2 regions of the Streptomyces sp. NPDC002790 genome follow, and region 1 is predicted to be linked to the other one. Evidence: riboswitches for the same ligand, from Rfam matches in the RefSeq annotation. Region 1 holds a riboswitch; the other holds the start of a gene.
What was found. Region 1 has a riboswitch for cobalamin ahead of ABT004_RS15940 (cobalamin biosynthesis protein). Riboswitches for the same ligand answer to the same signal wherever they lie in the genome.
Positions count from the first base shown of each region.

Region 2: another riboswitch for cobalamin. It lies ahead of metE (5-methyltetrahydropteroyltriglutamate--homocysteine S-methyltransferase); the one in region 1 lies ahead of ABT004_RS15940 (cobalamin biosynthesis protein).

Region 1 is NZ_JBEOVM010000028.1:64,095-67,599, reverse strand. It holds gene ABT004_RS15945 (cobyric acid synthase) at 1-807, opposite strand, end outside; gene ABT004_RS15940 (cobalamin biosynthesis protein) at 804-1,766, opposite strand; cobalamin riboswitch at 1,805-1,952, opposite strand; gene ABT004_RS15935 (hypothetical protein) at 2,038-2,259, opposite strand; gene ABT004_RS15930 (inorganic phosphate transporter) at 2,293-3,505, opposite strand, start outside.
Region 2 is NZ_JBEOVM010000026.1:69,257-72,761, reverse strand. It holds gene metE (5-methyltetrahydropteroyltriglutamate--homocysteine S-methyltransferase) at 1-1,643, opposite strand, end outside; cobalamin riboswitch at 1,810-2,033, opposite strand; cobalamin riboswitch at 2,127-2,250, shown strand; gene ABT004_RS15210 ((2Fe-2S) ferredoxin domain-containing protein) at 2,312-2,704, shown strand; gene ABT004_RS15205 ((2Fe-2S)-binding protein) at 2,701-3,375, shown strand; gene ABT004_RS15200 (amidohydrolase family protein) at 3,493-3,505, shown strand, end outside.

The DNA.
Region 1 (3,505 bases):
CACGTCCTCGCCCACGGGCGGCGCCACGACGGACTCCCGTACGGCACCCCGAAGGGACACCCGAAGCCCGTCCTCCTCGTCGATGCCGAGGCCGTGCTGGAACGGCAGCACCCCGTAAGTGTCCCGCCCCGTAAGGGACTTGAGCATGTCGAGACCGGGCTCCAACAAGCTCACGTCACCCCGGAACTTGTTCACCAGATACCCGGCAAGAAGCTCCTGGTCCTCGGGAGCCAGCAGCGCGGTCGTCCCGAAGAACGAGGCGAAGACCCCACCCCGATCGATGTCGCCGACCACAAGCACCGGAAGCCGCGCGGCCCGCGCAAGCCCCATGTTCACGATGTCCGTCCGCCGCAGATTGATCTCCGCGGGCGAGCCCGCGCCCTCACAGATCACGGCGTCATGCGTGGCCCGCAGCTCCTCCAGACACCCGACCACGGTGTCGAGCAGCGCCGCCTGACGCCCCCCGTGATACCCCCGGGCACTCAACTCGCCGACAGGCTTGCCCATGAGCACGACCTGACTACTGCGATCGCTCCCCGGCTTGAGCAGCACCGGATTCATCAGCGCGCTCGGCTCCGCCCGCGCGGCCTGCGCCTGCATGGCCTGCGCCCGCCCGATCTCGGCACCCTCCCTGGTCACGAACGAGTTCAGGGACATGTTCTGCCCCTTGAACGGCGCGACCTTCACGCCCTGCCGCACCAGCCACCGGCAGATCCCGGCGGTGACGACACTCTTCCCGGCGTCGGAGGTCGTCCCGGCGACGAGCAGCCCGCCGCCTCGTCGAACACCGTCTCCACGCCCGCTCATCGCCGCACCCGCGCCCGTACCAGTCGCGCACCCACACAGACTCCCAACGCCAACAGAGACACCCGCCGTGACAGCCGCACGGCCCGATCCACATCACGTACCTCGACCGCACGCCCCGGCGCGTTCAGCACCGGCCGGTGCTCGACCCGCCCGCCGTACGCCAGGGTCCCGCCGAGCCGCACCCCGAGCGCGCCCGCGAAGGAGGACTCGACGACACCGGCGTTCGGGCTCGGATGCCGCCCGGCGTCCGCCCGCCACGCGTCCAGCGCCTCCCGGGGCCTGCCACCGGCGAGGACGGCGAGGACACCGGTCAGCCGGGCCCCCGGCCAGCCCGCCACGTCGTCGAGGCGGGCCGAGGCCCAGCCGAACCGCCGGTACTTCGCGGACTTGTGCCCGACCATCGCGTCGAGCGTGTTCACGGCGCGGAAGGCGACCAGGCCCGGCACTCCGCCGAGCGCGCCCCACACGAGCGCGCCCACGACCGCGTCGGAGGTGTTCTCGGCGACGGACTCGACGACACCGCGCGCGATCCCGTCGGCGTCGAGCCCCTGCGGATCACGGCCGCACAGCCGGGGCAGCAGCTCCCGCGCCAGCTCCACGTCTCCGGCATCGAGCGCGGACCCCACGCCGCGGGCCTCGCGGCCCAGCGAGGTGCCGCCGACGACGGCCCAGGTGGCGGCGGCCGTCAACGCGAGGGACGCGGCGGGGGAGCGGCGTACGACACGGGTCGCGGCGGCGGCGAGAGCGACGGCGCCTCCGGCACACACCACGGTGTGCAGGGCGCCCGCGCCACGGTGGTCACGCCACAGCCCGCGCTCGACGGCCCCGGCGGCGCGCCCGAATCCGGCGACGGGATGCCCACGGCGCGGATCGCCAAGAAGAAGGTCGGCGAAGATCCCGGCGGCGGCACCGCACGCATACACGCGCTCGCGCCGCCAGTTGCCGCGTGGGGCAAGCATGGCGGTAGGTGTCCTCACTCAGGGTGTCCACGCCCTGGTTCGACGAGACCGGCAGCGAGAGTTCCTGGCTCGCCCCTTCGAAGGAGGGGGCTCACAGTGGCGGGACCGCGCCGGATTCGCACCGGCTTCCTCAACTGCTGCCGTATATGGCGGGGGAAGTCCACCACGCTGCGAGTTGGCACGTCAACTTGCTGTTGAGGCGTACGCACGAAGGCGGGGCACGGGACGCCGAACGCCCCGCACCCCGCCCCCGAAGGGCCCTGATGTCGCCTCAGGCCACGATCAGATAGATCCCGTAGGCCACGGCCGCCGCGCACAGCGCGAAGCAGGCATACGCCCCTGATGTCGCGACCGCGGCCGAGCCACCGTCACGCGCCGCCGACTCCCGCTTGGAGAGGCCCACGATGCCGAGGGTGAACAGGCCGACGAGGGCCACGGTGACCACGAGAGAGACGCCGAACACGGAGCCGAGGGCCGCCCAGTCGATCTTCATTCCTGCCTGCTTCCTTCTGAGCTACAGCGCTGACTACAGCGTGGCGCCGGCGGGGCGCGCGGGATCGTTCACCGCTCCGGCCTTCGGCCGGTCGGTGATCTTCGCCTCGGACTCGGCCGACTCGACCGTGCCCGCGGGCGGCGGCGTGACCGAGGCGATCGCGGCGGTGACGACGCCCGGGGCTTCCTGCGCCTCCTGCGCTTCCTGCACGGGGGCGGCGTGCGGCTCGTCCGCCGTGACGTTGGTGTGGTCGACGGAGTTGCGACGCGAGAGCTTCCAAATGATCGCCGAGCCGGTCACGAGCAGCGCCGCGGTGAGGCCGATGCCCCACGCGCCCTGCTTGGTCAGGAACTCGGCGCCCGCGCCCACCAGGCCGGCGGCCGGCAGGGTCAGGCCCCACGCGATGAACATCCGGGTGGCGGTCGACCAGCGGACGACGCCGCCCTTGCGGCCGAGGCCCGCGCCCATCACACCGCCGGAGCAGACCTGCGTGGTGGAGAGCGAGAAACCCAGGTGCGAGGAGGCGAGGATCGCGGTCGCCGCACTGGTCTGCGCCGCGAAGCCCTGCTGCGGCGCGAGTTCGGTGAGGCCCTTGCCCATGGTGCGGATGATGCGCCAGCCGCCCAGGTACGTACCGAGGGCGATGGCCATACCGGCCGAGACGATGACCCACAGCGGCGGGTCGGCGTCGTGCCCGATGACGCCGCCGGTGATCAGCGCGAGGGTGATGATGCCCATCGTCTTCTGCGCGTCGTTCGTGCCGTGCGCGAGCGATACGAGCCCGGCGGAGGCGATCTGCCCGGCGCGGTACCCCTTCGCGGTCGCCTTCTGGTCCGTCTTCTTACTGATGCGGTACGTCAGGCGGGTGGCCAGCAACGAGGCGATACCGGCGACGAGCGGCGCGGCCACCGCGGGCAGCAGCACCTTGGTGACGACGGTCCCGCCGTTCACCGACGACCAGCCCATCGACATGACAGCGGCGCCGATGAGCCCGCCGAACAGCGCGTGCGACGAACTGGACGGCAGCCCGACCAGCCACGTCAGCAGATTCCAGAGGATGGCGCCCACCAGCGCCGCGAAGATGACCTCTGTCTTGAGGCCGTCCTCATTGATGATGCCGCCGGAGATGGTCTTCGCGACTTCGACGGAGAGGAACGCTCCGACGAGGTTCAGCACGGCGGACATGGCCACCGCCGCCTTCGGCTTGAGAGCGCCGGTCGAGATGGTCGTAGCCATCGCATTGGCG
Region 2 (3,505 bases), on a different contig from region 1:
TCACTCGCGAGGACCGGCGGGCGGACGTAGCGGGTGCCGTAGGACTGGACCCAGCCGTGCTGCGTGGCGAGGTAGCCGTCCAGCTGCTCGGCGAAGTACTGGACCATGTCGTTGCGTTCGGGTTCGCCGTGCACGAGCACGTCGATACCGGCCTTCTCCTGGAAGGAGACGACCTCACGGATCTCGTTCCTGATGCGGGACTCGTACCCCTCGCTGTCGATGCGTCCGGCCCTCAAATCGGCGCGCGCGGCGCGGAGTTCGCCGGTCTGCGGGAACGAGCCGATGGTCGTCGTCGGCAGCAGCGGCAGGTTCAGCAGGGCACGCTGGGCGGCGGTCCGCTCGGCGTACGGCTGCGAGCGGCGCAGGTCCGCCTCGGTGACGGCGGCGGCGCGGGCCTGCACCGCCGGATCACGGGTGATGGGCGAGGTGGCCCGGGAACTCAACGCGGCGCGGTTGGCGGCGAGTTCGGCCTCGACCACGCCGGTTCCTCGGGTGAGGCCCCTGGCAAGGGTGGCGACCTCGGTGGTCTTCTGGCGGGCGAAGGCGAGCCAGCGCCGGACCTGCGGCTCGATGTCCCGCTCCACGGACGCGTCCAGCGGAACGTGCAGCAGCGAGCAGGAAGCGGCCACGTCGACGCGGTCGGCGAGTCCGAGCAGAGTGCCGAGCGTGGCGAGTGACCGCTCAAGGTCGTTCACCCACACATTGCGGCCGTTGACCACACCGGCGACGAGACGCTTGCCGGGCAGGCCTCCGGCGGCGGCGAGTTCCTCCAGGTTGGCGGTGGCGGAACCGGTGAAATCGAGGGCGAGACCGTCCACGGGCGCCTTGGCGAGCACCGGCAGGGCCTCGCCGAGTCGGTCGAAGTACGAGGCGACCAGGAGCTTCGGCCGGTCGGCGAGCGTGCCGAGGTCACGGTAGGCGCGGGCGGCGGCGTTCAGCTCCGCCGGAGTGCGGTCCTGGACCAGGGCGGGCTCGTCGAGCTGCACCCAGGCGGCGCCCGAGGCCCGCAGGTCGCTGAGAACCTCGGCGTAGACGGGCAGCAGGCGGTCCAGCAGGGTGAGCGGATCGAAGTCGTCGGCCACGCCGGGAGCGGGCTTCGACAGCAAAAGGTAGGTGACCGGTCCGACCAGTACGGGGCGGGCGTCCAGGCCGAGGGCGAGGGCCTCCGTGAGTTCCGCGACCTGCTTGGTGGAATCGGTGGTGAACACCGTGTCCGGGCCCAACTCCGGCACAAGGTAGTGGTAGTTGGTGTCGAACCACTTGGTCATCTCCAGCGGGGCGACGTCCTGGGTGCCGCGTGCCATCGCGAAGTACCCGTCCAGGGCGTCCGCCGCGACGGCGGCCCGGTGGCGCTCGGGCACCGCACCGACCATGACGGTCGTGTCCAGGACGTGGTCGTAATACGAGAAGTCGCCGGTCGGCACCTCGTCGATGCCGGACGCGGCCAGTTCCCGCCAGTTGGCACGGCGGAGTTCGGCGGCGGTGGAGCGAAGACCGTCGGCGTCGACGCGGCCCTTCCAGTAGCCCTCGATCGCCTTCTTCAGTTCCCGGTCCGGGCCCTGGCGAGGGTAGCCGTACACGGTGGCCCGCGCGGGCTCGGTCCCGGTGTGCGCGGTCGTGGTGTCCGCGGTCCTGGTGGTCACGGAATTCTCCTTCGAGAGACGTATCCCTGAGATCCCGGAAGGCCTCTGCGGCGCGAAGGAGTGACACCACCGGAGCGGTGACCGCGCGCTGCGAGGCACGATCTTTTCGCCGGTATGTGTACGCCGACCCGCCCTCGAGGTCACCGAGATGTCCGCGCACGTGTCGTCCGTGCACGGGCAGTTGGCAGGTCTTCGGACTTGCGGGCACGCCCACCCGAAAGGGCGGACACCTAGTGACCGTCGCTTCCCAGACCCCTCTTCCGGGGCCCAGTGCGTATGACGGCGGTCGTTCCCACTCACCGCTGCGGGGCAGTCCCGGAATCCCACCGGGTTCCCTCTTACGACACCCCGTCTGGCGGGCGGGGCGAACCAGCTACGTCGTTCACCCTACGGGTCCGCGCCCGGGAGGCGCCACAACGTCCGGCCCGTCGGCAGCTCCTCGCCGGATGGCATGATGACGGTGAACACGGGCGACGGCGGCCCGAGGAAACCGGTGCGAATCCGGTGCGGTACCGCCACTGTGATCGGCGAGCGGATCCCGGAGAGCCACTGCCCCCGCGAGGGTGGGAAGGCCGGGACGAGCACGGACCCGAGAGCCAGGAGACTCACGCTGTCGCCCCCTCGAAGCGATCCGGGGCGGAACTCCCCGGCGAGAGGGAGGATGCGGCATGCCCGAACGGCTCGCCGAAGCCGAAGCGACGGCCCCCGCGGCGGACCGGGCGGTTCCGTGCCGCGTGGTCGTGTGCCGCGACTGCTGCTGCGGAACGGTCAAGGTCGACGGTGATCACGCCGCGCAGACGGCGCGGTTGCGCCGGATCGCGCCGACACGGATCTCCGAGTGCCTGGACGTCTGCGATCAGGCCAATGTCATCGTCGTACAGCCCTCCGCCGCCGGTCGGGCGGCCGGAGCACGACCGGTGTGGCTCGGCCTGGTCAACGACGCTGACGCCACCGAGGACATCGCGGACTGGATAGGGGCAGGCGGACCGGGAGTCGCGGAGCGCCCCGCGATCCTGGACCTCTACGTCATCGAGGCGCCGCGCCGGGCCAGGGCCTCATGAACGAGGTGCCGTCGGAACAGGTCGCCGAGGCGCTGCGGGACGTGGAGTCGCGGCTCGGGGGATTCTTCGCCCTCGACACGACGCCGACGCGGCGGCGGCCCGATGCACGGCTCACCCACGCCGGGCTCGCCGCACGAGCCCAGGCGGTCAACGACCACTACGCCACCCCCGAACCCCGCATCGGCGCCTCCATCGCCCACCTGGGCCTCGCGGCACGCCTCTGGTCACCGGTCCTCGCCTGCGCCCTCGTCCACGGGATCGTGCTGGCGATGAGCACGGTCGAGTGGTCCGGTGAGAGCTCGGCTCTGCGCCTGCCCCGGCCCGAGGGCCGACGTGCGACGGAGCTCCGCTCCCTCGCCGACGCGGTCCACGCGGAGGTGGACGGAGTCCTGGCAGCGGTCGAGAACGGCCTCACCGTCAAGGTGGCGCCACGCCTGCTGGCCGGCAATTCCGCCTCGGCTCTCCTCGGGTCGTCGGCTCAACTGCTGCGGTCCCGACCCGACTTGCGCACGGATCTCACGCGGCTGACACGCGAACTCCTGGAGACGGGCCGGCTACACGGAACGGGCCGGATCACCGGCCCGGACCTGACATTCCGCCGCCGGAGCTGCTGCCTCTTCTACCGCGCTCCCGGCGGCGGCACATGCGGAGACTGCTGTCTGACGCGGTGACGAAGACAGGACACAGCGGGGGCGGGGCGGCGCGTGCAACCGACAACCCCTGACCCTTTCTGATGTGCTGCGTTGCAGCAACTGGCGTTCCTCGCAGACGAAAGAGAGCCGCGCTTCATGTTGATCACCG